Regions from separate parts of the Sodalis sp. RH16 genome, predicted to be linked through region 2. Evidence: predicted binding sites of a transcription regulator. Region 2 holds the regulator's gene; the other holds the start of a gene.
What was found. Region 2 encodes LexA, which represses DNA repair genes until DNA is damaged. Its sites were predicted from a motif close to TNCTGTATGTACATACAGNA; they were not measured.
Positions count from the first base shown of each region.

Region 1: a site for LexA is predicted at 6,508-6,527, ahead of umuD (translesion error-prone DNA polymerase V autoproteolytic subunit). Genes of this name have one in related genera too.

Region 1 is NZ_CP178737.1:2,722,918-2,738,628, forward strand. It holds gene panS (ketopantoate/pantoate/pantothenate transporter PanS) at 332-1,258, opposite strand; gene ACL2XJ_RS12570 (hypothetical protein) at 1,565-4,756, opposite strand; gene umuC (translesion error-prone DNA polymerase V subunit UmuC) at 4,789-6,057, opposite strand; gene umuD (translesion error-prone DNA polymerase V autoproteolytic subunit) at 6,060-6,491, opposite strand; gene ACL2XJ_RS12585 (pyridoxal phosphate-dependent aminotransferase) at 6,839-8,047, opposite strand; gene ACL2XJ_RS12590 (glutamine amidotransferase-related protein) at 8,163-9,383, shown strand; gene ACL2XJ_RS12595 (dihydrodipicolinate synthase family protein) at 9,469-10,392, opposite strand; gene ACL2XJ_RS12600 (M24 family metallopeptidase) at 10,439-11,614, opposite strand; gene ACL2XJ_RS12605 (mandelate racemase/muconate lactonizing enzyme family protein) at 11,614-12,708, opposite strand; gene ACL2XJ_RS12610 (M20 family metallopeptidase) at 12,705-13,880, opposite strand; gene ACL2XJ_RS12615 (amino acid ABC transporter ATP-binding protein) at 13,906-14,673, opposite strand; gene ACL2XJ_RS12620 (amino acid ABC transporter permease) at 14,683-15,405, opposite strand; gene ACL2XJ_RS12625 (ABC transporter substrate-binding protein) at 15,438-15,711, opposite strand, start outside.
Region 2 is NZ_CP178737.1:1,371,550-1,387,260, reverse strand. It holds gene ACL2XJ_RS06320 (capsule biosynthesis GfcC family protein) at 1-487, shown strand, start outside; gene ACL2XJ_RS06315 (YjbH domain-containing protein) at 487-2,574, shown strand; gene ubiC (chorismate lyase) at 2,769-3,275, shown strand; gene ubiA (4-hydroxybenzoate octaprenyltransferase) at 3,330-4,193, shown strand; gene plsB (glycerol-3-phosphate 1-O-acyltransferase PlsB) at 4,314-6,779, opposite strand; gene ACL2XJ_RS06295 (diacylglycerol kinase) at 6,905-7,273, shown strand; gene lexA (transcriptional repressor LexA) at 7,397-8,005, shown strand; gene ACL2XJ_RS06285 (CsbD family protein) at 8,525-8,734, shown strand; gene zur (zinc uptake transcriptional repressor Zur) at 8,881-9,390, opposite strand; gene rcsA (transcriptional regulator RcsA) at 9,523-10,179, opposite strand; gene ACL2XJ_RS06270 (MmgE/PrpD family protein) at 11,053-12,435, opposite strand; gene ACL2XJ_RS06265 (FCD domain-containing protein) at 12,503-13,180, opposite strand; gene ACL2XJ_RS06260 (SDR family NAD(P)-dependent oxidoreductase) at 13,221-13,976, opposite strand; gene ACL2XJ_RS06255 (MmgE/PrpD family protein) at 14,049-15,434, opposite strand.

The DNA of each region.
Region 1 (15,711 bases), 1.4 Mb from region 2:
CTGTTACCTATCTTGCCGGAGAGATGAGAAATGGCTTAATGAATAATGCATGTTAAGTAAAGTATAGATGCCGCGATCGGCGCGGCGGTATGCGGAAAATGTCTTTTGTAATGCCGGCTTCATGGGGGCGGGCGCATTTGCCTGTCTGGACAAGCCATAGATATTAGTGCAAAAGCGGTAAAAGCATTAGAAAAAACGCACAATACGTGCGTTGTTTATATCGGAGGCCGTCGGGAATTAATTAAAAATTGTAACCGGTCAGCCATGCAGCCCGGCGAAAAAGAGGCTTTTCCCGCCGGGATTGGCTTAATGCATCGCCGTATGCGAGGAATTATCGATGCTGATCTTTTTCCACCGGACGGCCGGACCAGTAACCGGCCAGCACGGAACCGGACAGATTATGCCAAACCGAGAACAGCGCGCCGGGCAGGGCGGCCAGCGGCGTGAAATATATCTTGCCCAGTGTTGCCGCCAATCCCGAGTTCTGCATGCCCACTTCAAGCGCCATGGTGCGGCAGGTGGTTTCGTCGAAGCCGAACAGTTTGCCGCCCCAGTAGCCGCCGAGCAGGCCGATACCGTTATGCAGGATCACCGCCGCAATGACCACCAGGCCCACCGAGCCGATAAATCCCTGGCTGCCGGCCACCACCGCGCTGATGATGGCGAGGATGCAGACCATGGAAAGCGCCGGCAGCCCCGGTTCAATGCGCTTGACGGCCTTGGTGAATAAATGATGGATAACCAGGCCGGCAAAAATCGGAATGACCACGATTTGCAGGATGCTCAGCAGCATGCCCGCCACATCCACCTTGATATGGGTATCTACATAGAGCCGGGTCAGCAACGGCGTGGCGAATACCCCCACCAGGGTGGATACCGCCGAGATGGTGACGGACAAAGCCACATCGCCTTTGGCCAGGTAAATCATCACATTGGACGCTGTCCCGCTCGACACGCTGCCCACCAGTATCATGCCGGCCGACAGATCCGCGGGCATATGAAACAGTTTGGCCAATAACCAGGCGGCCAGCGGCATCACCAGATAATGCAGGAAAGTGGCCGCCACCACCGGCGCCGGACGCGTGAGAACCCGTTTGAAATCGCCGGCTCTTAGGGTTACGCCCATGGCGAACATAATAAGCATCAGCAAATACCCCACATAGGGACCCATGGGGGTAAACGTTCCCGGGGAGTAATAGGCGATAACCGACAGCAAAACGGCCCACAGCGGGAACAGGCGGGTAATCTTGGCTAACATAGGGGGGTCCTTGTCGTCTTTTTAATAATGGATGGGGTATAACCGCCGAAATTTCGGGTTTCGGCTTTTGCCACAGCGGAAGTATTTTTACCTTCAATTGCCGCCGGTAGCAATCACTCTGCTGCAAAAACGCTAATATTCCTTCGGTGAATATTCATCCACTGGAGGTGTCGCTTCGGTGGGATAATGTCAAGCCCCGCCGTGGGGGAAGCGCAACAGATTGTTTTTTTTGCATTGTGTGCAAACGGCGACCGCAAAACGGCCACCGTGAATGAGGGTTATTATCAAATATTGTTTGCCGATGGGTTAAACCTGGACATTGCTTTTCATTTTTGCGGTGATGTCATCAACCAAATAGAGCCATTCCTCTTCCTCTATATCGTTTTGAAGCGTGTTATCTGAATTTCCACTGAAATACTGGTCTTTGACATTGTAAATATCGATGGGATGAAATATTTCCGCTTCGTCATCCCACATGATGTTACCCTCGTGGAGATCACCGTGTAATATGCCGACATGATTAAGTTTTTCCAGCATGTCCACGTACCGCTCAATGGCGTCAGGGGGTAAAGTGTCTGGGGGAAGCTGCGGAACCGTTCTACCTGGAATACGGTACATTCGCAGATAAAAATCTTCCTCTTCATTATGATATAATGTTGCCGAGTCCTCGCCGTAATAACGGCGGAATGAGTTGGATTCGTTATTGGTCAACGTTTTTATGTCAATCTGAAGATATTTATTGTCACGGACATATTTTTTTATGACATAGTTATTATCACTGGCATCAGTAAAAACCTTACCATAGCAGCCCTCCCCTAATATGTCTCCCAGCTTCAGTTCAATAGGATGTTCGGGTTGGCCCACTGCAAACACTGAAACCGTTTTCTGCGCTTCTGATTGAGCGTTTTCAGGGCTATGGGACTTCTTGAATCTCTTGGCCCACCGAGGTACTTTACCCGTTTGCTCAATTTCAAGAGCAAAATTATAATCATCAAAAAAACCATCTTTAGGGAACTGATATTCAAGCAGCAATTCCCTGGCGCTGCCTTCAGTAAACCCATCCTGCTCTTTCAAAACGTCCAAGGCAAGTGTTCGTTTTCTTCCGCTCAAGCCTTCGGTAAGGATATTGTTCAACCTCTCGCGAGCTGTCTCGACAGAGAATTTTTCATTGTTATATCGGAGATATATGCGATTACCCTTCATAGGTGCTTTAATACTGTATCTATTGCCATTTAATTTTTTTATCGGCAGGTATTTATTGTGGACCTTCAAAAAGGATTTCTCTCGGGCGTCCCATCTTAATCCTCTATGGCCCGGTGCTGATAGCTGGCTGGCATCCATGTCGACGAGCATATCCCGCGTAACGGTTTTTTTCAGTGAATTGGATGCATGAATGGACGTCGGGCGTTCAAAGAGCCAGCGAGCGCCGTCAAACTCAACCGGGTAGGTCTCTTTTTGATTATTAGAAATATCGAATATTTCATAATGCAGACGATTTTTCGATGTGATAAGCTCTCTCACCGGCACCACCATGCCATTCATCTCAATGGCTTTATATAATATATCGTTTGAATAAGCATCGGTGTCTTCCACCCGGTATATTATTCCGGCGCCATACCTCTTTTGATTGCCGTTCTGTTCCGCGATGTACTTGACGGGTTTGCCGATTGGAATATTAAAATCATTAATAATTTTCTTCTGTCTGGTATTGAATACAGAATGCCCGTTGTGTTCTTCTAAATGCCATTCACGTGACAACGGTTCCCTATAGACAGGAAGATATTCCTTGGTACCGGATGTCTTATGAACAACGGCTTCATATTGTCGGTGACGATTCATACGTAATTCATGTTTCTCTCCTTGCAAGTGAATAAACGACTTGCCTTTACTGAATTGTACATTGAGCTCGGCGGCATCAACGCTATCGGCATATCGCCAGGTTGATTTCTCTTCATCAAAGATGACTCTCCTTTCCGGTAAGTCCGGCTTGGCGGGATGAGAATGATAAGTCATAAACTCATTTTGATCCGTCGGTTTCAGGTAAATGTTGTCTTTGCCATCGTGGGTCGCGCTCGCTGTTTTTTTGTTATCTACTATTTTTATCAGCAGTTCCTCTTGGACCCCGGTAGCAGGGTTGCGCAGCGAGTAGGCTGCCCGCTCGGACAGGGGAACCGAATGCATTATTTCTCGCGGTTTTAGGATTGGCGCTTTTCCCCGATGTCTGAACGCAAATCCCTCGACATTAATACCAGTAGCGAGTTCAGCTATGATCAGATGGCGCTGTCTTTCTGCGCATATCTCGTCTCCTTGCGATAGGTAGTATTCTCTTCTAAGATAATTGGCAATAAGATTTCCAATGAGGGGTTTTAAGCCTAGAGTCAAAATGTCAGAGAAGAAATTCAGCCCGCTTGTTACTTGCAGTGTTAAAGGGGATGGGCTTTCATCGGTATTGTCATATATCATTCGAAGAGGATTTTCTAACCGTCCAGCCCAGAACATAAAGGCTTTTCCTTCATTTTCGCCTTTAGTATTAAGCACGTCTGCTTCATAAGCGCAATGTTCTCGAATATGTTCGCCGATATACCGGTTTCTATCCGCCTCAGAGATCCTTTTCGCTCTTGATGACTCATTCTCGAATTTCATTACGGGCGTGAGAAAAAAAGGAATGCCGGAGGTGTTTTCTTTTACATAGGTTTCAAGTTTTTCTGCGCCTGAGTCCGTTAATTGTCCGCTAACGACAAGGAAATTGAGTAACGATTCAATAAATTTTTTCTTTGTCAATTCACTCTTTATGACATAGATATGATTATTCTGATCCCAGTAGGCCCCGTTTTGAGATAAATAACCAGTGCCCACAGGCGTTGCGTCGGCCGTGGGAAATCTGAGCGGGTCATATTGGGTTACCAGCGCATCAAGCTTTTGCATGCACTGATAAAAAAATTCAGAGGCGGTTTTTCCCATATGTTGATATAAATTGCTTTTTATATTTGTATTCTCGGAAATAATGTTGGGAATCCTATGATTTTGAATCGGAGCCGGTCTAGATTCAGCCTTAGGATAGTTTGTGTTCCTGGCGGCAGCCGCCATAATCTGTGCTTTACCGTTATGGCTGGGGGTGTTCTGCGCCGTGCCATTATACATGACGATACCCCCGCGGGGCTCCGCCGACGAATTCACGACCATTTTAATATGGGGTAAAATAGCGGAAAGGGTATAGAGAACAGCTATTCCACCCGGTTTGACCGGTACTTTCTCCTGTTGTGAACGGGCTATGCTAATAATCTGTTCCTGGATAATATTAGTATTATATTTTAGAAATTTATTTTCAAATGTACCTACATTCTTTCTGTGACCCACTGCGCTTATCGGCATGACGAGCTCTTCTCCGTTGAGTAAAAGTGTTATTGACACATCGCGGGAAAATACTACCAGATAACGCACCGCCGAATAATGAACGCCGGATTGACGAGCGGCGTTTGTGAAATGTTTTATGGGCATTCATTCGGTGGCCGCCATGGCGAATCCGAACATCAGCAAAGCCTGGCTGTGGGTAATTCCCCCCAGCGGGTGGTATAGGCGGGGGATAACATATCCCGGCGCATCGCCCATGAGGGGGCAATGCCTTGACCGGCGAACCAGACCCGGCCGATGCCGGTGTGGTTGATTTTATCCAGCACCGCCATCAGCTCCATACTGGCGCGCCGGGGGGGACAGGCGTCGAATAAATGCAGTTGCGCCTGGCGGGTCGGGGAAAAATCATTCAGCATTACCCCGGCCTTGGCATAGCGCGGTCCCTCTTTCCAGATCCGTTCCAGCCCGCGCATGGCGGCGGCGACTATATCCCGCGTGTCCTGGGTGGCGGTCAGCAGGTTTTCGCTGGCGCCGTTGGCATAATAAGGTTCATTGACGGCATAGGGCGAGGAGCGGACAAACACGGCTATCTGCCGGCAGTATTGTTGTTCCTGGCGTAATTTTTCCGCCGCCCGCTCCGCATAGCGGCAAACCGCCTGCCGCATATCGGCCAAGGCAGTGACGCGACCGCCGAACGAGCGGCTGCAGACAATTTGTTGCTTTACCGGCGTTTGCTCCTCAAGGGCGATACAGGATTCTCCCTGCAGTTCCCGCACCGTGCGTTCCAATACCACGCTGAAAGTCTTGCGGATAAACGAAATATTCGATTCCGCCAGCTGCAAGGCGTTATGAATCCCCACGGCATTGAGCCGGCGGGAGATGCGGCGGCCCACGCCCCAAACCTCCTCCACCGGCACCAGCGACATCAGTTTGCGCAGGCGCGCCGGGTCGTTGAGAGCCACTACCCCGCCGGTGGCCGGCCACTGTTTGGCCGCGTGATTGCACAGCTTAGCCAGGGTTTTGGTGCGGGCGATGCCTACCCCTACCGTCAGGCCGGTGTCTTGCCGGACCCTGGTTCGCACCCGATGGCCGAATTCCGTGTAGGGCATGCTGGCTTCGATGCCGCTAACGTCCATCCAGGCTTCGTCAATGGAGTAGATTTCGGTGCGCGGCGCCATGGCTTCCAGAATAGACATGACCCGGGCCGACATATCGGCATACAGCGCATAGTTGGACGAGAAAATCGCGATACGGTGCTTGCGCAGCAATTCCCCCAGCTGAAAATAAGGCAGGCCCATTTTTATGCCAAGCTGTTTGGCTTCTCGGGAACGGGCAATGACGCAGCCGTCATTGTTGCTCAGCACCACCACCGGCAACCCTTGCAGATCCGGCCGGAATACCGTTTCGCAGGAGGCGTAGAAGCTGTTCACGTCCGCCAGGGCAAACATGGCTAGTTCCGGGTATTGTGGATGGCGTACAGCACCACGCCGAAGATTTCCAAGGCATCCGGCTGGGGATAGAGCGTCGGAAAGGCCGGATTCATCGGTTGCAGCGCCAGGCGCGGCTTAAGGCACAGCCGTTTGACGGTGAATTCGCCATCGACGGCGGCAATGACGATATCGCCATGACCGGCGGTTTCACCGCGATCCACCACCAATAAATCGCCGTCGCCGATACCGGCTTCAATCATCGATTCGCCGCTGGCGCGGACAAAATAGGTGGCGCTGGGATGGCGGATGCAATACTCGTTCAGGTCGAGCGTTTTTTCCACATAGTCCTGCGCCGGAGAAGGAAAGCCCGCCCGGCATTGATCGGCAAACAAGGGGAGCGATAGCACCGGCAGCATGGCATGGGCGCCGGAAAAGTCTGCGATAATCTTCATTCTTTCAACTCATTTATACTGTTTATGTGTCCAGTATAAATAAATTGTTTTGTTTGAAAAGACAGGGATTGAGGAGATTCGGCGGGAAGTTAATTAGCTCTATGATTAATATAAAGATCAAAAATAAGAATATCATTGGGAATGAGCAAAAGGTTTAACGGTAATTAATTAGCTATGCTAATCATTAGTTTCGTATAGTTATTTATCAAAAGCGATGTTATTTTGGCATTGATTATTAGCCAACCTATATTAAATATGCCGGCGGCGGTTCCGCCGGTATTGTTATATTTCACCCAGAGCGCAGCGATCTTGCCTTTAATCCCCTGGGCAAAAGCACCCGGACTTTACTACTGTAATGCCAGGCAGGCGTTTTTGATGCGCGCGCAGGCTTCATGCAGGCGATCATCGTCAATGGCATAGGCGATGCGGATATAGGGCGATGCGCCGAAGGCCGACCCTTGCAGCGTGGCCACATGGGCATTCTCCACCAGATAGGCGGCGAAATCGCTGTCGCTGTCTATTGTCTTCCCTTGCGGCGTACGTTTGCCCAGCATCCCCCGGCAGTTGGCAAACACGTAAAATGCCCCCGGCGGCAATTCGGCGCCGAGTCCCGGCACCTCGGCAATCATCGACATGACCACGGCGCGCCGGGCCGCCAGCCGCCGCAGCCAGTCGGCATGGAAAACGGCCGGTGTCGTCAGCGCCTCAACCGCCGCCGCCTGGGAGATGGAGCTGGGGTTGGAGGTACTTTGGGATTGCAATATCTGCATGGCCGAGATAAGCCAGGCGGGGCCGCCGGCATAGCCGATACGCCAGCCGGTCATGGAGTAGCCCTTCGACAGGCCGTTCACCGTCAGCGTTCTGTCTCGCAGGCGGGGTTCGATTTGCGCCAGGGTGACAAAGGGCTCGGCATCGTGGCGCATATGTTCGTAAATATCGTCGGACAGGATCATCACCTGGGGAGAATCCAGCAGCACCTTAGCCAGGGCTTGCAGCTCTTCGCGGGAATACACCGCGCCGGTGGGATTATTGGGGGAATTCAATATCAGCCAACGGGTACGGGGGGTGATGGCGGCGGCCAGGTCGGCGACCTGCAATTTCCAGCCCGACTGCTCGCTGCAGGGGACAATACGGGGCTCGCCTTCGGCCAGGGCCACCATGTCCGGGTAGGAAACCCAGTAAGGCGCCGGCACGATAACCTCATCGCCCGGTGAGATTGTTGCCAGGAAGGCATTAAAAATCAGTTGCTTGGCGCCGCATCCGGCAATGATCTCTTCCGGCTGGAAGACCAGCCCGTTTTCACGTTGGAATTTGCCGATAATGGCCCGTTTCAGCGCCTCGGTACCGGAAACAGCGGTGTATTTGGTGTCGCCGCGTTCGATAGCATCGATACCCGCCTGTTTGATAGATTGGGGAGTATCGAAGTCCAGCTCACCCTCACCCAGGTTGATAATGTCGATGCCGTTTTGCTGCATGGCGCGCACGATATCGGAAATCACGGCGGTGGGGGAGGGACGTACGCGCTTCATACGCCGGGCGATAAGTTCTGCTGACATGGATGCCTCTTCAAAGTGGGATAAGAAAATTGTATTATTTGACACATATAGTTCAATTTACATTAACATGGCCGAACCGGCCTTTCCTTTGTTGATTCCCTAAAGGAACCTATCCATGACGACCCTACTGGTGGTGCACGACACGCCGGAACCCGCGCTGTACGGCCTGATGGCGGCGATCGTGGCGGCGCAGCGCCAGCTCCCCCTGCTGCATCTGGCGGCGGACTACGACACCGGACGATTTCCCGATGCCTGCCAGCATGTGCTGCGTCACGGCGGGCTGGTGACCAGCGGGCTGCTCTGGCTTGAACGCATGACCGGCCGCTCGCCCGGCGCCGCCTTAACCCCCGCCGCCTGCGCGCGGCGGGCGGCACGGGAGGATTGCGTGGTGCCCATCGGACCATCGCAGCGGGACGCTTTATCCGTTCTGATCCCGTTGCTTGAGCAGGGCGGCGTCCCGTACCGTCTCTGGCATACGGTGAACCGCCGGGGCCGCCTGATCCTGGAAGACCGCTCCGGCGGCGCGGCCATCGAGGGCGAATGGCGACCCGATACCTTCGGCCGCTGGCATGCCACGCCGCCACCGTCCTCGCCGCCGCATTCCATCCGCGGCGCGGGAAAACTCCGCATCGCCCTTATCGGCGCAAGGCAGGATCAGGCCGCCGCCTATCCCGCCACCCTGGCGGCCCTGGGGGATGCCGCCGACGCACTGGGCATTACCCTTGACGTGCTGTTCGTCCCGCCCAAAACGCTGTCGCCGGATGATGGCCTGCTGCCGGCAACGGTGGCGGGGATACTGCTGCCCGGCGGCGCGGATATGGGCAATGTGTCCGGACAGCTGGCGGTGGCGCGTTATGCCCTGCAACAGGGCATACCCACCCTCGGGTTATGCCTGGGCATGCAGACCATGGCCACCGCCGCCCTGCAACAGCTGCCGGCATTACGGCGGGCCAACCTGCAGGAAGCCGACCCGGACGCGCCGGTGAAAACCTTTGTGCCGCTGCGGGATCCGAACCGCTATGGCGTGCATCGCTCCGGGGAGCATGACATGCGGCTGCGTACCGGCAGCCGGCTGGCGTCCATCCTGGCGACAGACAACCGGCTGCGCTATAACCACCGCTATCAGCTCAATCCCGATCTGCTGGAGATGCTTCCCCGCTGCGGCCTGACGGTGAGCGCCACCGATAGCGCCGGCGCCATCGCCGACGGCATCGAACTGGCCGACCATCCATTTTATCTCGGCGTACAGGGACATCCCGAACTGACCTCCGCCCCGGCGGCGGCACACCCGCTGATCATGGCCTGGCTGAAACAGGCCGCCTTGTCGGGGCGTTGATATATCCGCCCGTTTCTGCCGGCGCCGCACCGCGCTCCAGGCGCCATGCCTCGCGGGCGGACATGGCATATGCCCGCCCGCGATTTCAGTTTTTCAGAACCACGCCGCCGCGGCTGTCCGCCGCCAGCCTGGTTAATTCTTCCTGAAGCTGGGCTATCACCGGTTCGGCCACGTCTATCAGCGGCGAACGCACATGGCCGCCGTCGAAACCGCGCAGGTTCATGGCGGCCTTGACCAATTGCGGCTGGCCGAAACGGCGCGCCAGACCCCGGTAGCCGTACCACAGACGATGCAAATCCCGCGCGGTATGGGCATCTCCCCGTTCCAGCGCCCGATAGGCCGCCAGGATAAGCTCCGGCAGCGCGCCGCTGTTGGTACTGCTGATGCCGTCGAATCCGCACATCATCGGCCCCAGGAAGGCCAGATCAGAGGCGCAAAACAGCCGCAGGCGTCCCGACAGGCGATTAGCCAACTGGTCGATAACGGTGGGATTCAGGTCGCCCTGTTTGATCCCCACCACCTGCGGAATGTCCGCCAGCTGTTCCAGCAGGGCCGGCGCCAGGGTGATGCCGATGCCCGGCGCGTTATACACCAGGATGCCGGTGCGGGATAAGGGTGCCATCTGTTTGAAAAAGCTGACGATCTGCTCGTCGGTGACCTCTGAAACAAACGGCGGCGTCACCATCGGCAGGCCGCCGAGCTCCCCCGCCAGGGCCGTCAGCTCCTTCACCGCCCGGGGATCGGAACCGGCGCTGCACAGCATGACCGGTACCCGGTCATTCACCGCATCCATCACCCGGCGGAAGATAGCGGCCCGTTCGGCCACCGTGAGCGTAGGGAATTCCCCATAAGTGCCGCCGATAAGAATGCCGTCATACCCCAGGGTAATGACGCGCTCCACGTTGCGGCAGAGTCCGTCAAAATCAATCTCGCCGTCGGCGGTGAAGGGCGTAACGGTAATATTAAAAATGCCCTTCAGGCGTTCGCGGCTTTCGACCAAATCTTTCATTGCAATTTCCTTTGATAAAATGGGGGTGGCAGGCCACCCCCGGCGATTATGACCCTAACTGATAGAGCGGACGCTCGGTTGAACCCAGTACCCGGTAGCCGGTTTCGGTGACGACAATGGTTTCGCTGACGCCGACGGTAAATTCCCCGTAAACCCGCAGCGCCGGCGGGATATGGAACGTCATGCCCGGCCGCAGTTCGGTGGTGATGCCGCTATAGAGGCTCAGGATCGCCCCTTCGCCCCAGTCCGGCGCAAAGGCGATGCCGATGGAATAGCCGGTGCGTTTTTTGAAGTTTTCGGTATAGCCGGCGCGGTCAATCACCCGCTGGCAGGCGATATGCGGGGTTTCGCAGGTGGCGCCGGGACGGATGGCGTCCAGGGCGGCCTGCAAGGCTTCCTGGCAGGTCTTCTCCATATCCAGCGCGACGGCGGGCGGGGTGCCCAGCCAGGCGGAACGCATCAGCGCGGCATGATAGCGATCGTGGGTGGCGGACATTTCCAGAAATACCGCATCCCCCGCGGCGATGCGGCGGCGGCGCCAGGTACCGTGCGGCACGCCGCTGCGCGGTCCGGTGGAGACCAGCGGTTCCATGCCGACATATTCCGAGCCGGCGGCGATGGCCTGTCCCATCATGGCGGCCACCAGGTCGTTCTCGGTGGCGCCGGCGGCAATGGCATCGCGGCCCGCTTTCATGCCGGCATCTACATAGCGCGCGGCCAGCGCCATTTTTTCGATTTCCGCCGGCGACTTCACCGCCCGCAGCTGTTCGACGATGCCCGCCGCGTCATGGATAACCCCCAGTTTTTCCTGCAAGGCCTCATAGACGCTGATGGGCAGGAACCAGCCCCGTTTATCGATACCGATGCGGCTATCGAGCCATCCCCGTCCGCGCAGCACCTCCAGCAGGAAATTCACCGGATTATCCCCGTCCTGGTAGATGGCGGCGTCGCTGATAAAGGTATTGGAGATAAAATTGAAATATTCCAGCTGCCGGATAACAAACACCGGCTCGCCGTCAACCGGCAGGACCATGGCCTGGAAAGTGTAATACCCCGGCGTCTGCTGGCCGGTGAGATAGAAAATATTCTCCGGTCCGGTGATGATCATCAGGTCCAGACCGGCATCGGTCAGCAGCCGGCGCGCCCGCTGTACCCGGCCACGGTACTCTTCCGGGGCGAAAGCGGATTGACTGCCCTGGACAATATTACCCACGTTTTGCATTAGTTAAACTCCTGAATAAACACAGCCCGGCCCGCATCAAAATGAATACCCAGACCGGTGGAATAAGAACAGCTGACCTGGCCCCGGCCGTAGATCACCCCGCTGACCGGATCGTCAATAATGCCGTCGGCGCCATAGAGTTCGGCAAAGCGGGGCTGGGTGAGGTAAGCCACCTGAAGCGCCGCGGCGGTGGCGGCGGCGCCTTCGTTCATTTGGCCAATCATAAAGGGGATGCCGGCGTCCCTCAGCCGCCGGGCGGCCCGCACCGTCGGGGCGATGCCGCCGAGCTTCACCAGCTTCAGATGGGCCCAAACCTTGCCCTGAAGGGCAATGACCCGGTCGACGTCGGCCTCGCAGCTGACGCTTTCATCCAGCATCCAGGGGATGGGACTGTGCTCCGCCAGTCGGGGGATTTCATCCGGCCACTGGGGCCCGATGGGCTGCTCCACATAGCTCAGGCCGAAAGGCGCCAAGGCTCGCAGACGTTCAGCGGCTTGTTCGGGCGTCCACTGGCCGTTGGCATCGGCGGCCAGATGGATGCGATCGCCGAAACGGTCACGCAGCGTCGCCAGACGCTGGATATCCTGCTCCGGCGTGCCGATGGCGATGCGGACTTTGAGCTGGGTGAAGCCCCGCGCCACATAGGCCTCGGCCTGCTGCAAAAAGACCTCCGGCGTGCTCCAGAACAGGGTTTGGTTGGTGGCGGAAGACACGGGAAACGCCTCCGGCGCGCCTAATAGTCCGGCCACGCTGGTACCCGCCTGGGCGGCGGTCATATCATGCAGCGCCAGATCCAGCAGCATGCGGGTCGGCGCCAGGTAAGGGGATAGCGTCGATTCCGAATGCTCCAGCAGCGTGGCGGCGGGCAACGACCAGTCTTGGCCGGCGAGGGCCCGGCGCACATCCGCCATGACCTGTTCGGCGGTAAAACCGTTGAGGTAGGCGATATTCAGCCTGACTTCCCCGACGCCCCTGCCGTGGCCGTCGTCCAGTACCAGATAGAGCGACTCAAGGGCGGGGATGCTGCCGGAAGAGGCGGTATGCAGCTGCAGTCCCCGATAGTGCAGATCGGCGCGATAAAGAGCGGCTTTCACTTGGCGTTCTCCGCGGGCAGCATAGCGCAGGCCACCTGCTGATAAATCCGGCCGGCATTGATAAATTCATCCAACGGCACGAACTCGTCGGGTTTATGCGCTACCGCCAGCGAGCCCGGCCCGATGACGATGCCCTTGGTGCCGAGGCTGCGAAAATGCACCAGATCGCAGCCGCCCTGAAAACCGAAGGGCCCCGGCTCAGACTGGCCATGGGCACGGCAGGCCGCCAGGCCGGCCTGAACAATGGCTTCATCGGCGGCGGTTTCGGTGGCGCCGCCGGTGGTGGGCTGGTACCGCAAGACGCCGGCCCGCACGCCGAAACGTTCGCGAGCCACCGTCAGCAGGTGTTCCAGCTCCTGTTTCACCACCTCTTCATCCTCGCCGGGCACCATGCGGCGATCCAGCAGGATGTCGCAGGCGCCGGGCAGGACATTATCGGCATGGCCGCCCTGAATACGGGTAACCGTCAGGCTGGCGGATCCCACCAGCGGATGGCAGCGGCATTTCACCTCGGTGTGATGCTGCTCTTCGATCAAGCCCAGCAACTGCCCGGCGCGGAAGATCGCATTCTCTCCCAGATCCGGCGTGCCGGAGTGGGCGGTGACGCCTTCCACCCGCACCCAGGGCCGCAGGCTGCCTTTATGGGCTGAGAAGGTGGCGTTGGAGGTGGGTTCGCCAATCACCGCAAAGTCGATGGCCGGCGGATTGTTGCGGACATAAAATTTCGCCCCTTCGCTGGCCGCCTCTTCATCAGCCACAAATACCCCCATCAGCGTGCCGGACCACTTGTGGCGATGGGCGGCCATCTGACGCATCGCCTCCAGCATGGCCACCAGCGGACCCTTGGCGTCGCAGGAGCCGCGCCCGTACAGGCGGCCCTCCCGTTCCGTCAGCGTAAAGGGATCCGTGGACCAGCCTTCACCGGCCGGCACCACATCGATGTGGGTATTGAAGGCAAAGCAGGGACCCTCGCCATTGTTGAGCACGGCGATAACGTTGGTGCGGCCGGGCTGATACTCGCTGTAGCTCAGATCAAAACCGGCATCCGCCAGCAAACCGGCGATAAGCTCCGCCGCTTCCCGTTCGCGGCCGGGAGGATTTTCGGTATTGACCGCCACCAGGGCGGCAAGATCCCGTTTCATGCGAGCGATATCGGGCTCGGCGCAAATCATGGTCTTCTCCAAAATGACACCCTTCTTAATGTAAAATCTGATCGAGAAAGCGCTGGGCGCGCTCGCTGACATCCCCACCGAAGAAATCCCGGCCGGTGGCGTTTTCAATGATTTCACCGCGCTCCATAAACACGATGCGGTTAGCGGCCCGTTTGGCGAATCCCATCTCATGGGTAACCACCACGCTGGTCATGCCTTCGGCGCTCAGATCGGTCATGACATCCAGCACTTCGCGGATCATTTCCGGATCCAGGGCCGAGGTGGGCTCGTCATACAGCATCAGCTTGGGCTTCATCGCCAGGGCGCGGGCAATGGCCACCCGCTGCTGCTGTCCGCCGGACAGCTCATCGGGAAAGGCATCGGCTTTATCGGGAATACGCACCTTGCCCAGCAGTTCCAACGCGATGTCGTGGGCATCGGCCCGGCTCATGCCCAACACCGTCATCGGGGCGAGCATGATGTTCTCCGCCGCCGACAGGTGAGAAAACAGCTCATAGTTTTGAAATACCATACCGATCTCCTGCCGGATCCGGTGCGGCACCACCTCGGCGGCGGTGATTTCCTGGTTACCGAAAAATATGGCGCCCCCGTCCACCGGCTCCAGCAGATTCACGCAGCGCAGCAGGGTGGATTTACCCGAGCCAGAGGGCCCGATGAGCACCACCGTTTCCCCTTTATGTACGTTAATCGAGCAATTTTTAAGAATGTGGTTACGGCCGAAAAACTTGTCGATGCCGATAATTTCCAGCATGGGTTTAGCGGTAGTTAAAGGATTTACAGTTATTGGTTCCATAAGGGCTCCTTAGCGTGGGGCCGGCTGGCGGGCGGCGCGGATCAGCCGATCCGTAAGCGAACCCGCGGGCTTGCGGCGTTTTTTCGGATCAAGCGCACGCTCCAGCCACGCCTGGAACACCATAAACAGGCTGGTGAGCACCAGATAATAAATACCCGCCGCGCACAGGGCCTCAAAATAGCGGAAGCTGGCGCTGGCGGTCTGGTTGGCCACCAGCAGCAGTTCCTGTACCGCAATCACCGAGACCAGGGCGCTGGATTTCAACATGCTGATCATCTGGTTGCCCATAGGCGGCAGCACGATGCGCGCCGCCTGCGGCAGTACCACCTTGCGCATGATCTGGCCGCCGGTCATGCCCAGCGCCATGCCGGCGGTGCGCTGGCCGCTTCTCACCGCCTGCAGGCCGGAGCGCAGAATCTCGGCCATATAGGCGCCTTCATTCAGGGATAGCGCGAGCACCGCGCAGGTAAAGGCGGAGAAGCGCAGTCCGAATGTCGGCAGTACGTTGTAGACAAAGATTATCTGGAATAGCACCGGCGTACCGCGAAACAGCCAAAGATAGACAAAGGCCAGCGCCGGGCCGGCTCTGAAACGCGACTCCTGCAGCAACGCCAGAATAAGTCCCATCACGACGCCGAAAAACAGCGAACACAGAGTCAGCAGCAGGGTCATTACCGCGCCCTGGAAGAATGCCGGTGAACACAAATATTGCCAGACAAGATCAATGGACATACCTTTTCCTCATAACGCGTTGCCCCGGGTCTTTAAAAGATTGATACGGAAGCGGGAAATTTCCATTTATCAATTAATTGCTTATAGGTTCCGTCCGCTACCACCGCCTTCAGGCCGGTTTCCAGGGTTTGCTTCATGGCGGCATCGCCTTTGCGCACCGCAAAGCCGATATGGGTGTCGGATTCAAACTCCGGACCGGTGGTCTCGAATACATCGCCTTTTTCGCTCAGCAGCGCCACCGCGCCGGGGGTGGAAACGAACTCGGCGTCGGCCCTGCCCTGGGCGACGGATACAGCGGAATCGGTG
Region 2 (15,711 bases):
ACTGAGACAGGATAGCAACGACGGCCTGGCAAATTCCGTGGATCAGGTGCGCAGCCAGCTTGCCGGCTTGAAAGTCACCGGCCGCCAGTTCGTTTCCATGGATCCGGATTTCATCCGTCTGGAAGACGGGGCCGATCGTAAATTAAGCGGCGATTATACCGTGTATGCCCTGGCGCGGCCCACCAGCGTTCATGTGTTCGGCGCGGTAACGCCCGCCGGCTCGCAGCCTTATCAGGTGGGCAGCGATGTGTCCGATTATCTTGATAGCCATGATCGTTTAAGCGGCGCCGAAAAAAGCTATGCCTGGCTTATCCAGCCCGACGGAAAGTACCGCCAGGTCCCGGTAGCCTACTGGAATCGCCGCCATAACGAAGCGGCGCCGGGCAGCATTATTTTCGTCGGCTTTTCTTCCTGGTCATTACCCAGTGCTTATCAGGGCTTAAATGAACAAATTGTTTCCTTGTTGACTCACCGGATCCCTGACTGATGAAAAAAAAATATCTATTCAGCCTCATCGCTTTGTCAGTGGCCTCCGCTTGCCAGGCTGCCCCTTATACCGAGCCTTTGGGTCCGTCGCAGATGGATATGGGCGGCGTGGGCCTGCTGCAAACCCCTACCGCGCGCATGGCCCGGGACGGGGAATTCAGCCTTAACTACCGTGACAATAATCAGTATCGTTTCTGGTCGGCCAATATCCAGCTGTTCCCCTGGCTGGAATCCACCGTGCGCTACACCGACGTCCGTACCCGCCTGTACAGTAATGATCCGAATTTCAGCGGCGGTCAAACCTATAAAGACAAGGGCATCGATTTCAAGCTGCGCCTATGGGAAGAGGGGTATTACCTGCCTGAAGTCTCTGTGGGCATCCGCGATTTCGGCGGTACCGGCCTGTTTGACAGCGAGTTTGTGGCCGCCAGCAAGGCCTGGGGACCTTTTGACTTCTCCGTCGGCCTTGGCTGGGGATACCTGGGTACACGGGGTAACGTTAAAAACCCCTTCTGCGAGGCATCAGACAAGTTCTGCCACCGCGACAACAGCAATAATACAGCCGGTTCGTTTAATACCGGCGATTTTTTCCACGGCCCCTCGGCGATATTCGGCGGCGTCGAGTACCAGACGCCGTGGCAGCCCCTGCGCCTGAAGCTGGAGTATGAAGGCAACAATTACCAGGACGATTTTGCCGGCGATCTGAAACAGAATACGCCGGTGAATGTCGGCGCGATTTATCGGGTCGCCGACTGGGCGGATGTCAATCTCAGCTATGAACGCGGCAATACCCTGATGTTCGGTGTGACCCTGCGCACCAATTTCAACGACTTGACCCAGAAGCACCTGGACAGTGAAAAACCGGCCTACCAGCCCAATGAACAGTCCGATATGCTGCAGCATCAGGTGGCAGCGCAGCAGTTGGAGGATCTGAACAGCAATGCGGGTTACACCGCGCCGCATATCCAGGTCAAGGGCAATACCATGTACATGACCGGTCAACAGGATAAATACCGGGATGGTACGGAGGGCGTGGATCGCGCCAACCGCATCCTGGTGAATAACCTGCCGGCCAATATCAATACCCTTAAAGTGACTGAGACCCGGCTGCATATGCCGATGGTGACCACCGAGACCGACGTGAAGAGTTTGCAGAATACCTTGAGCGGTTATCCGCTGGGGCATGAGCAGCCGCTGATACAGCGCCGGACCGAACCGGATGTTCCGGAGCGTGCCGAACAGGGCTATTATATCGACCGCAGCCGCCTGGAGCTGGGCTGGTCGCCGGTACTTAACCAGTCGGTGGGCGGCCCCGAGTCGTTCTACATGTATCAGCTGGGCGTGGAGGGTACGGCCAATTATTGGATGACCAATCATTGGGTTACCTCCGGCAGCGTGTTTGGTAATATTATCAATAATTACAATAAATTCAATTTTACCAATCCTCCCAGTGACTCCCATTTGCCGCGGGTTCGCACCCGCATTCGTGAATATGTCGGTAACGATGTCTATATCAGCAATCTGCAGACCGCCTACATCTCCGGTCTTGGCGACGGCTGGTATGGCCAGTTATACGGCGGCTATCTGGAAATGATGTACGGCGGCGTCGGCGGCGAAGTGCTGTACCGTCCGCTGGACGCCAACTGGGCGGTGGGCGTGGACGGTAACTACGTCAAGCAGCGCGACTGGAACGATATGATGCAGTTCGCCGACTACAGCGTCGCCACCGGTAACCTGACCGGCTACTGGCAGCCCAGCTTTATGAACGGGGTGCTGGTTAAAGCCAGCGTAGGGCGTTACCTGGCCAAGGACAAAGGCGTGACGTTCGATGTGTCGCGGCGCTTTGACAGCGGCATAACCGCCGGTGCTTTCGCCACGTTCACCAACGTTTCCAAAGAAGAATACGGCGAAGGCTCTTTCACCAAGGGATTCTATCTGTCGATACCGCTGGATCTGCTGACCGTAACACCGAACCGGACCCGTGCCCAGCTGAACTGGATACCGCTGACCCGCGACGGCGGACAGATGGTCGGACGCAAATTCTACCTGTACGGTTTAACCGACGAGCGTTCTCCCGCACTGAACTGATGAGTTACCGACATCGGTTACTGCGCTGCCATGGCCTCCTCCCGGAGGCCATTTTATTGACTTGACGCCCGCCGCGGGCGATATTGGCGAGGGGAAACCCCCAGCAGATAATTCTCCCGCCGCAGGCGGGTCATTAAGCCGGCGTTCTGGGCTACAATAATGTCACCCGCTTATTTTCAAACGATGGGGAACGGTTGACGGATAATCTCTATATCTCATTGCTGGCGTCCATCCAATGGTTAACCCCACAGTCACCACAGCCTGATCCGACTAAAAGAGATTGGCTGCTGGAGTGCGATTCCATGACCCGGCGCCTGGAACGCCATTGCCGGCAGGTAAGCGTACAGCGGGCCAGGGAGGGGTATGTCTTCGCCGGCGAAGCGGGCGACGATATTGCCTTGTTGCCCGCCAGCGAGCGCTACTGGCTGCGTGAGGTGGTGCTGTACGGCGACGGCAATCCATGGCTGGCGGGCCGTATGGTTATTCCCGCCGCGGTGCTGGAAGGACCGGCGTGCGCGCTCAAAACCCTGGGGGATATGCCGCTTGGGCGATGGCTGTTCCGCGACGGGATGCCGACCCGTGACTACATCCAGTTGGGTCGGGCGGGGAATTTATGGGCGCGTCGCTCTTGCCTGCGTCCGCATGGAAAGCCCTTATTGCTAACCGAACTGTTTTTACCGGATGCCCCTCTGTATCGTTAACAGCGGCGGCGTTTTGATGAAGTGAAGGAGAGAAAAGTGGAACACAGCGCCACAATGGGCAAATGGCAGGCCTGGTGCCGGTTGATGCGCATTGATAAACCCATTGGTTCTCTGTTGTTGCTTTGGCCGACGTTATGGGCTCTGTGGCTGGCCGGACGGGGCACTCCCGATGTCGGCATTCTGCTGGTTTTTATCCTCGGGGTATTTTTAATGCGTGCCGCCGGGTGCGTGGTGAATGATTTCGCCGATCGCAAAATTGACGGCCATGTTAAGCGTACCGCGTCGCGCCCTCTGCCCAGCGGCCACATCAGCGAAAAAGAAGCAAAGGTCCTGTTCTTGTCACTGGTCACCGCGTCCTTCGGCCTGGTGCTGACATTAAATTCCATGACCATTGCCCTATCGGTGGCCGGATTGGTCCTGGCATGGGTTTACCCGTTTATGAAGCGGATAACCCATTTACCGCAGCTGGTATTGGGCGCGGCCTTCGGATGGTCAATTCCGATGGGGTATGCCGCGGTTAGTGAGTCCTTACCGATTTCATGCTGGCTGCTGTTCGCCGCGAACGTGCTGTGGACCGTGGCCTATGACACCCAATATGCCATGGTGGACAGGGATGATGATATCCGCATCGGCGTTAAATCAACCGCTATCCTGTTCGGCCGCTATGACAGGCTTATCATCGGTATATTGCAAGCGGCTACCCTGCTGTTATTGGTTTTGCTGGGATGGCGGTCGGGATTGAACGGCATTTTCTTTATCGCATTGGCGCTGGCGGGGGGACTGTTCGTTTATCAGCAAAAGCTCATCGCCGGACGTGAACGGCCGGCGTGCTTCAAAGCCTTTTTGAATAATAACCTGGTGGGCATGGTGATCTTTCTCGGCATCGCGCTGAGCCTGCTTGTCGAGGCGATGAAATAATCATCCGCAGCCCACAGCTCACGGAACTATGTCGACAGCCAGCATTGCAGCCGACAGACAACATCGCACAGCCCGGCCCTGACGGCTTTCCGCCAAGCCGCCAGGGATATACTGCTTATTCTACTCCGCCGGTGACGGCAGGGGTTGCAGTCCGGGGGCGGCAACCAGCAGGCTGGCGCTTTCTATGGTCAAATGCACTTCCGGCGTCATCAACTCGCTGAGTATCTCGCTCATTTCAAGCACCTTTCCGCTAATGGCATCGCCGCTGTCGCTGATGTAGTTCTCTTCGCGCAGCGTGGCCACCAGTGTGGAAAACACCGCCTTATCGAAAAACTCAGGCGCATTGATACCGTGCAAGACCGAGAGCCGCTGGGCCATGATCCGGCTCTCTTTCTCCAGCGTGCCTCGATTGATTTGAGGGTTAAACCGCAATAAGGAGAACGTAATGGCATAACGCTGCAGGGTTTCCCTTATTCCTGCGGCCAAGAGCTGCAGAGTTTGGGCGCGCACCGGGTTGAGCAGGAGTTGCCGCGCCTCCTCGATAATCAATCCCTGCCGGAGCAGCTCTTCAATCAGCGCATCGATAACCGGGCCGATCTCCGCCGTTTCATAGTGCATAAACAGTTCTGCTTTGAGCAGCGGGTAAAGCAGATAGCTATGGCGTAATAGCGTCTCTCGGTCTATACCGGGATGGCCGAGAATGATGCTGGCCACCAGCGACGGCAGGATAAATAAATGCTGGATGTTATTCCGGTAGTAGGTCATCAGCACCGCTTGTTCTCGCGTCAAATAGATGATGTCGCCGATGGTGTCCTGCTCAACGCTGAATTTATTCATCGCCAGAGCATGCTCCAGCAAGCCTTCCGCCGTGGTGTCCGGAATGGTCACATCCGCTGCGTAGGGAACGTTGCGCATCAGTTCCAGATAGCAGTTCAGTTGGTGCAGCAATTGTTCCCGGGTTAACGAACGCTGGCGTGAAGCCAGCAGTACCGTGGAACAAAGATTAATGGCATTCGCCGCGGCGGCGTTATTGATGCGCACCATGATTTTGCCGGCGATGTCATCCACCACCGGCGCCAGCCAGCCGGGACGCTGGGCTTCGATAGGATCGATGGAATCACGCCACTGCGGCACGTTCTGGCTCAGATAGGCGCTCAGTGACAAAGGCTCGCCGAAGTTGACATAACCTTGGCCCAGATTACGCAATTTACGCAACCCGCGCACCATCTGCAAAAATCCCTCTTTTTCCTTGGTGGCGCCGCGCAATTCCTTGGCGTAGGTGGCCACCTCCATGACATGTTCATAGCCGACATAAATCGGCACCAGGGTGATGGGCCGGTTACCTCCCCGCAGCATGGCCTGGATGGTCATGGTCAGCGTGCCGGTCTTGGGCTCCAGCAGGCGTCCGGTACGGGAACGCCCGCCCTCCATAAAATATTCCACCGAGTAGCCGCGGGTGAAAAGTTCCCCAAGGTATTCACGGAATATGGTGGAGTAGAGTTTATTGCCCTTGAACGTGCGGCGGATAAAAAATGCCCCCAGGCGCCGGAAAATCGGGCCCGCCGGCCAAAAGTTCAGGTTAATGCCGGCGGCGATATGCGGGGGCACCAATCCCTGGTGATAAAGTACATAGGACAGCAACAGATAATCCATGTGGCTGCGGTGGCAGGGCACGTAGACGATTTCGTGACCGTCTTCGGCCAGTTGCCGGACCCGATCGGCATTGCGTACGTGCAGACCTTGATACAGGCGATTCCAGGTCCAGCTCAATACCCGATCCGATAAACGTATGGCCTCATAAGAAAAGTCCGCCGCAATTTCCTCCATCAGCTGGATGGCGGTTTGCTGCGCCTTATCGGTGGAGATTTTTTTGCTGCGGGCTTCATCTTCAATGGCTTTTTCAATGGCCTTGGACGCCAGCAGCTTGTTAAAAAGATCCTGGCGTACCGGCAAACGCGGCCCAACCGCCACCAGGCGCTGGCGGGCAAAATGTATCCGGGCGACCCGGGCGAGCTTTTGCGCGATGGTCTTATCCGTACCGTGTTCCGTTGCCATGTACCGCATCGACAGCGGATTGGAAAAGCGGACAAAACTGTCACGCCCCAGCCAGAGAATGGCGATGAATTTTTGAAAACCGTTCAGCAGCCGCAGCTGCGGAGCCGGTTGGTTGGGCTGTGCTTCACGGCCCGGGGCGCGTCCGAACATCACGGAAACCGGCACCATTTGTACATCGAGCTGGGGATTGTTACGGTGTAAGTCCAGGTAATTGTGGAATAACTTGACGGATTCCGGCTTCTCGGTGAAGTAGGAGAAAACCCGCGGACCATCGTTAATAAAGACATAACGCGGCAGCGTTACCCCGTCAATTTCCAGGGGAATCAGCGGATCCGGCAGTTGGAGCTTTAAGCACTGCCCGCGCAGGGTAAGCAAATCCGCTTTGGAATTATAAGGTAACACGTACATCATGGCCCGCATGGGATCCAGACCGGTTTCTTCCCGTGGATTCGCGGGGATTACCTTACTTCTCACCAGCAATTTTATTGGCAAATCCAATAACGCATAATAAATGTTACGCCAACCTGACATATCTGTGTGAAGCCTCTTGTTAGCATTGCGGCACAAGAATACCAGAAACTGCGCAACAGATCTGTGGTGATGAGAACGCAAAGAACCGGTAATATGGGCGCAATTTTCCTCAAGCGCGCAAATGTATGGCAAACCAAATCAGTGGACTTAAACGTATCTATAACGCCATGGGATATTCATTAAAAGGATTATCAGCGGCCTGGCGTCATGAAGCGGCTTTTCGGCAGGAAGCGGTAATAGCCATCCTTGCCATCGTACTTGCATATTATCTCGAATCCGACGCTATTTCGCGTATTTTATTGATTGGCTCGGTGTGGCTGGTATTGGTGATGGAAACGATAAACAGCGCCATAGAAGCGGTGGTGGACCGCATCGGGCCAGAGCTGCACCCCCTCTCGGGACGGGCAAAGGATCTCGGGTCGGCTGCGGTTGCGCTGGCCATCATATTGGCGGCCTGGGTCTGGATAACCTTGCTGTGGCGACTATTTCGATGATGGCTTCTTTTAACCGTTGTTAAATTCAGCCGTTTTTATTACGTTTTGCCACACATGAGGTTTTCAATTGGGCTCGACCTGTATATACTCACATGAAGACTGTATAAACAAACAGGGGACGGAATGAAAGCGTTAACCGCCAGACAACAAGAGGTTTTTGACCTTATCCGCGATCATATATCGCAAACCGGCATGCCGCCGACACGCGCGGAGATCGCCCAACAGCTGGGGTTTCGCTCACCCAATGCCGCCGAGGAGCACCTTAAGGCGCTGGCGCGAAAAGGGGCGATTGAGATTGTCTCCGGCGCTTCCCGCGGGATCCGTTTACTCATTGAGGAAGAAAGCGGTTTGCCTCTGATTGGCCGCGTGGCGGCGGGCGAGCCATTGCTGGCGGAGCAGCATATCGAAAGCCATTACAAAGTCGATCCTGATTTGTTCAAACCCCATGCGGACTTTTTGCTGCGCGTCAGCGGCATGTCAATGAAAGACATCGGCATCATGGATGGTGATTTGCTGGCGGTGCACAAAACGCAGGATGCCCGTAATGGCCAGGTGATTGTCGCGCGGATTAACGATGAAGTGACGGTAAAACGCCTGAGAAGACAAGGCAATATCGTTGAGCTGTTACCTGAAAACAGTGATTTCTCCCCCATCGTGGTGGATTTACGCCAGCAGGAGCTCACTATCGAAGGATTGGCGGTAGGTGTCATTCGCAACGGCAATTGGATCTGAGCCTTTGTCTGGACCCGCTTTGATCTGTTGGTGACTCTAGGTAGCGTATTCTCCCCCGGTTTGGTTTTCGGCGTCCTTTATCAGCTTCGGCGGCCGCAGATTTATTGGGGGAGCTGTGGCGCGTCGTTTTGTTCCGTTCAATAACCTTTTTGCATCTTTTCTTGCCTCGCTTTCTTCAATACTTGCCGTCATTAATCGCTGTTCCCGCCAGCTATCCGCGTCAAAGCACAAGTGAAGTTTATACATATTTTGTTACATTTATCGTCACTCTAATTTCCTCCGCTACCTGCTGTTTTATATCGCCTTATGGTAAAAAACGCGGGAATTACCGTCCATATGACGTCAAATCCTCTGCCAAATAAACCTTTCGCCAAACGCACTGCTATACTTAATCTCATAGGGTTAGCTTATAGATTAACGATGTCAGACGTTTTCTTTAACGAATCCGATTATTCATTAACCGCTGCAAAAGGTTAATGATTAAAATTCCTCACCAAACGATAGCGAAGGAGTTTTACAATGAATACTGACCAAGCAAGCGGCAACTGGAAGCAATTCAAGGGTAAAATGAAAGAACAATGGGGCAAACTCACCGATGATGATTTGACCGTTGTTGAAGGGAAGCGTGACCAGTTAATCGGTAAAATTCAAGAACGTTATGGTTACGGCAAAGAAGCAGCAGAAAAGGAAGTTTCGAACTGGGAAACCCAGAATAAATATCGCTGGTAGCGATGTAACGTGGTAGCCCGCTATTACGTTGGTTACCCGGAATAATCAGATTAATGTTCCTACCCAAAGGTACAAGGATGTACCACCTGCCTAATCACATCCTTAAACTAATCTACTAAAAATTTTAATGCCTACCTGTTTAACTATTACCTCTTTTTGATCCCAATGCTATGGTCGTGTCCGCAATTATGCAGCCGATCGCAGGATTGCACTTCGGAACACTTGAGGCAAAAACCATGGGCTTCCACCACGTTATGCCGCATGGCAAAACCCGCTGACCGGGCCATGCGTTGTAGAATCTCCTCAATCCCCTCGGTGGATTGCTCCGTGACCTGGCCGCAGCGATCGCAGATAAAAAAAGCCGAGGTATGGCTAGGCTCTTCAAAATGATGGCACAAGACAAAGCTGTTGGTTGACTCGACGCGATGTATAAATCCCTGCTCCATGAGAAAATCCAGTGCGCGATATATAGTCGGCGGTTTAGCCTGGGGTTCTGAGGCCCTTAACAGATCAAGCAGATCGTAGGCGCTAATTGCCCCCTCCTGCTGCGTCATCAGGCGCAATACTTCGAGCCGCTGCGGCGTCAGGCGTACATTCCGTTGTTCACACAATTGTTCAGCTTGACTGAGCAATTGCGAACTAGTCATGCTTTTCATAGGGAACCCCCGTAGCTTATCTATCCATCATCTTATCATGATGACGATAAAATACCGAATCTAGGGATGTAAGCCGAGCGAGGCTATAGCATTCCCGGCTAACGGTCAGCAAAACAGGGCAGAGAAGAGCTTTTATGCTGTCAGGCGTGGCGACATATTTATTTCCCGGGGAGGGTGGCTGTTGATGCCTTCCGTAACGCTATTGGCGATGGTAATCAGGTGATAGATAACCTGTTTGTTGCTTGCCCTGGTTTTTCTCTTGATATTTATCTTATGGGAGGAAAGGGTTTTTTCTTTGATATGCAAATGTGAACAGATATGTAACGTATCGTAGCCGGACATCCACATTGTGAGGACTTCAGCTTCCGTTTTACTAAAGCGCAGTGGGGAAAATCCAAGTTTGTTATTATCATCCAGCCATGTTCTGACATCGAGATAATAACGGATAATCATATTGATAGTGCTGATTTTGATAAATTTTGAAGTGATAATGACATTCTTTTTGATTGGGATAAAATCATAGAATTTTATGCTTTCATTACCGATAAAGATAAAAAAGAGCGTCGCCGGATGCTGTTCTATGACGGTCTTGAGCTCCTCATTATTGTGCTGATATTGAAAATAATTCTGATTGATAAAAATAATGGAAGGAGATGCTGTTTCGCATTTTTTTCTCAATGTTGACAAACTGTCCAGTGTTCGAATACTTCCTTTAACACCATTTGCGCCAAGAGAGCTTTTCAGCGCATATCTGGTGTATGTGCATGGATCAAGAATAAACACTGTCATAATAATCGCGATATCTACAGTTATGGTTATTGATAGGGGAAGGATGCGTTAGTTCGTTCTATAAATTCCCTTTGAAGACGAAAACAGTGCCTTCGGTATTTGTTTACCGGCTGCTTGTTCGGTTGAATATGATTTTTCTCTTTCTGTTTTCCCTGAAATGCAGAGCCAGGCTGATTATGGTAATCAGCAGCATAAAAGCGATAAGCACGCTGTAAATAATCATACTTCAACCTTTCACTCAGTAATGAAGACGGCGACGCCTTAAATCCATGTGATAGAGGATTATGACCAGTTTGTAAATCGCCATCGAAGCCATTGGGACGTAATATAAGTTATTTGGTACAAAATGAGTTTTTTTTCAAAAAAAAGCTATTGAATGTTAATACTTCGCTGCCAAACCGCGGTTTGCGCACGGCGCACCTCCGGTCGTTTAAAACGCTTGGCAGGGTATTGCCGCCGCTGGATTTCATGCCAAAGGCCGGCGGCAAACGGCAGGGATCTTTATTTGCCGGAAGAGGAGTGATGCCACGCCATGGAGAAGGCGCTGTGGGAATAGTGGAATAGGATGAGATATACGCCGGTAATTGCTTTTTTTAATCAGTTAAAAATCAACATTGCTACTCGACAGCGTGATGCTTATGATTATTGATAGGCAAATAAATTTATCAATAACGGATGCCTTTTTGATTAAAAATTATTATAGGGCATAGAAGAGATGCGATATATTTTTGTATCTGTCTTTTAGGTATCCATCGCCGATATGCCCTTTTTTTTGCTCAACTCAATATCCGCCTTCTTTAAGCGTCATTAAGAGCAAGGAGAAAGCCCGTTGGAGAAATATCAGGCTTTCCCCAGGGCGTTGTTGCAAAAATATCAGACTCTCCCCCGTTCGAGGGATCTTATATCGGTTTGAGTAAATATCTGTTGAAACAGGGCGAGCATCCCCTCGCACAGGCTGTCATTCCAGCCGCCGTGCCGGACGTTATCCCGGAATTTTTCCGCCAGCTCTTCCGGCGACAGCGGCTGCTGTGCGCCGCCGCGCATCCAGGGCTGAACGTGCTCATAAACGGTGCCGTCGCTCATCGTTGCCCGCAGATGGCCGGTGAACTGGGCCGGGTAGGGGTTTTGCGGGTCGATTTCATAGCGGATTTTTTGTGCCAGCGCTAGCACCGCCGGGTCGTTAATCCGTGCCGGCGTGAATTGTCCCAGTCCGGCCCGGCCGTCAAAAAAGCCCACCGCCATGCAAAACGGCGTGCTGAATTTTGCCGCGTAGGCGGTGGGAGGGCGATGCTTGACCGCCAAATCCTCCCACAGCCGATGTACTGTACCCTCCCCGACCCGGCAAACGATGTCGCGAATATCGCCGGGATTGATGTTCCGGCGCGCCAGGGCGATGGCGCAATCGATATAGGGCTGGGTCATGGTGCCGCATGCATAAGGCTTGAAAGCGATGGACTGCATTAGCCAGCGCTGATTAAGGTCAGATAAGAGCGGGGTGAAATCAGGGGTTACCGAAGGCGCGAAGGCCTGGAAAAAACCATGGCGCCCCTCGAGCACGGTTCGCGGTCCGTCTAATCCGCCCCGGGCCATCAAGGCGGCGCGAATGCCCGATTGCGCGGCCCAGCCGGCGTGCATGCGTTTGGTGGAGGTGCCTTCGGCCAGGTATTCAATAATCCCTGACGCCATGCTGCCGGCAATCCCCAAGGCCGACGTCGTCTGCCCGTGGTCTAGCCGCAGCGCCGCCGCAACGGCTCCCGCCGCGGCAATAGCGCCGATGGCCGCGGTGGGATGAAATCCCGCCCGATGGATGGCTTTCGGCGCCACCAGGCTCAAACGGCACATTAATTCAGCCCCCACGGCAATGCCCCGTAGCAGCGCTTCTCCGGCTAGTCCTTCGCGCTCGCAAATCGCCATGACCGCCGGCACCACCACCGCGCCGGAGTGAACCGGGCCGCCCTCGAATGTGTCGTCGTAATCTTCACCATGGGCTGCGGTACCGTTCACCAGGGCGGCGTCATAGGCCGTCAGCCCCCCAGGATGCCCCAGCGCCGTACATAAACCGCTACCGTCAGCCGTTGCCAGGGCGGACTCTACGTAATACTCGTGTCGCGCGGCAATGCACAGACCCATCACATCCATCAGCAGCAAGCGCGCGGTGCCGATGGTTTTTTGCGGAAAGTCGCCGGCATCCTGCGCCAGGATCCAATGGGCAAGCTGCTCGGCAATACTATTCTTATCCAGTTGGCGATCGTTCATAACGTGTTTTTCTCCCGGAGCAGGGTGGCGGCAAGATATCTCGCTCGATCAAAAGGGCAACGGCTGACTACAGCGCCCGGTTTTGCGCACTACAGGCACGCTGATACCCTTGTTGAATATGCTGACGCATCGAGTGTGCAACGGCATCCGGGTCTCGTGCCGCCAACGCTGCCAGAATCATGCGGTGTTCGGCATGGGACGCCTGGGAGCTGCCGGATAACGCGAGGCCCTGACGCCGGATTAAGTGCATGCGGTTGATAACCTGGCGATAGAGCGTAAGTAATGTGGCGTTTCCGGCCATTTCCACCACCCGATCATGGAAGGCAATATTCAATAAAAAATAATTATTCACATCGTCATGCTGGGAAATGGCCTCCAGTTGATCAAGCACGCCATGCAATTCCTGCAATTGGTCCTCGGTAACGATGGACGCCAGGCGGCGACCGGCGATTTCATCCAGGCCGGCGCGAACTTCATACAGTTCGGCTGCTTCCTGTTCGGAAATATCCCTGATCCAGGCGCCGCGGTTTTTTTCCAGTGAAACCAGGCCGGCCTCTTCCAAGGCGCGGAAAGCTTCCCTGACCGGACTGCGGCTGATTTGCAGGTGCTCGGCCAGCTCCATTTCGTTGAGTTTCATACCGGCCACCAGTTGCCGGGTTTTAATCCGCCGCAGGATTTCTTCCTGCACGAGGTCACAAAGGGTCGCCGAACGTAATACCTGGATGGAATCTGCTGTATAAGACATAAATTCGCCTGTGAAGAATTATCGGTACATTTAACGGTACTTAAGGGAGAAACGCGCCGCCATTGGCGTGAATGACCTGTCCCGTGAGGTAGCGGGCGTGAGGTCCGCTCAAAAAACGCACCAAATCCGCAATGTCCTTGGGAGTGCCGCGTCTTCCCAATAGCGTGCTGTGAACGGCATGGTGCGCGGGCTCCGCATTGCCCGCCGCCGCGCCGCGGGCGGTATTTATCATGCCCGGCACCACGCAGTTCACCGTGATGCCGTCAGGGCCTAAATCATGGGCCAGGGCGCGAGTTAATCCCACTAGGCCGGCTTTAGCGGCCATGACGTGCGCCCGGCCGGCGGAGCCCGCATGGGCGGACATGCCGCCGATATTGATAATGGTGCCTTCACCGGCCTGCCGCAGCGCCGGCAAGGCCGCGCTTGCGCATAGAAAAGCGCCATCAAGTATCACCGCCAGTACCTCGCGCCATTGCGTCCAGTCCAACTGCGCGAAAGGGACTTCACGGCGTATGGCGGCATTATTTACCAGAATATCAATCTTGCCGAAGCGGTGTAATGCCGCCGTCATCAGGCTTTGCGCACCCTCGGGCCCGCTGATGTCGGCAAGGTGCAGCAATGCTTGCCCGCCCTGACGTTCTATATCCTCAACCACCCCGGCGGCCGCGTCAGCGGATTGTTTGGCGTTGACTACGACGGCTGCGCCCGCCGCCGCCAGCTCAAGGGCCATTGCCCGGCCAATATTGCGGGCCGCGCCCGTCACCACCGCTACCCGTCCACTCAGTTCTGCGGACATACATTGCCTCCGTCTATTTCATCACTGATGATACGTTCGCCGACATTGCCTAAGTACAAGAGTAGTACCGGCTCAGCGCCCGCCCTCTTGGGTCATGGCCGACAGTTCCGCCATATTGCGGCAGGACTCGACGTCCCAGCATGCCCGCAACAGGATGGCGGCGCGATCTTGTCCCAATATCGGCGCCACCAGGTCAGTAAATTTAGTATTCAGATCCTGCCGGGTCATTGGCTTCGCCGCGCTGCCTATAGCATGGTCGACGTGTTTTTCAAGGCGTTGGCCGTTGTGAAGCCGGATAACGATATGGGCGGCATCGCTGTCCAGTGAGGGATCGATGACGGCATTGACCCTATCGCGCAACCCGATGGTGTGTTCATCCCGTACCGACGCGTCACTGTATTGCGCTTCGCCCGCGCGCCCTTGAATCACTGCCACAGCGGCGGAATGATAGACACTGAACTTACCGTCGAGACCGGTTTTGGGTGTGCGCTTGCCGGTCAATTCCAGCACCAGCGGATGGACGCGCAGTTCTATACTGTCAATCTCGTCGGCCTGCAAAGCGTATTCACTGCGTAGCTGGATACAGCCGTCAATCACCGGGTGGATTACGATGCCGCAGGCAAAAGGCTTAAAGGTATTGAGCAGGCTTTCGTGCCGCTCCCCCAGTCCGCAGGTTATCTCCGCCAGGTTGCGGTGGGTGCTGGTGACATTGGCCCAGCCCCGTTTCGCTTCAATGCCCTGTTCCGAACTGGTATAGCCCTTTGCCGCCAGCAACGCGGCGGTTAAGCCGTTTTGCGCCGCCCGCCCCGGATGGAAGCTTTTGGTCATGGTGCCGAACATTTCCCGTAGCCCAACGGGTTGCGAGGCGGCCAGACCCAGCGCCCATACCATTTGCTGTTCGTCCAGAGCCAACAGTTTTCCTACCGCCGCCGCGGCGCCAAACACCCCCGCCGTGCCGGTGATATGCCAGCCGATATCATAGTGGTCCGGATAAACCGCGTTACCGATGCGGCATTCCGTTTCTATTCCCAACACCAATGCATGGATAAAGTCCGCACCGCTGATGCCACGGAATTCCGACAGCGCCATAATGGCCGATGCCACGGGCCCTGCGGGATGGATAACGGTTTTAAGATGGGTGTCGTCAAAGTCAAAAACGTGTGAGGCGATGCCGTTGAGCAATGCCGCTGTTATGATATCCGTGCGCGTATTTCGTCCCAGAAGGGCGGCCTGTTCCGTTCCGGCAAAAGGAGAGAGCGCAGCATAGGCGATATCCACCGCCGGATGACGGCTCCCTCCCACGGCACACCCCAGCCAGTTAACGAAAGAACAGATGCCATGGGCGCGGACATTTTCCGGTAAATCCCCGGACCTGGATGTCACCAGATAGCGCGCCAGCGCGCGGGTAACGCCTTCATCGGACGTGTTCGATGCCTGTTGAGAATCGGGTAAAGACATAAACGCTCCCCAGTAAACAAATCAATGGTTGTATTGCATATTGTCGACAATATTCGATGGTATGGGTTATTCTGTAAAGTACATTTTCCAATTCTGTTACCTGGATCAGATATTCGCTAATGGGAAAAACAACAGATTGACTTTAGGAAAGAATGTAAATTGCAGGGCAGGGTAATGAAACGCGTTAACATGATGCAAAAGGCGAGGCCATGGTAATGGCGGCGGCCGGGCGATTTTATATGCTATCATGCCCTTTAAATTTTTACCCCACGGGCCT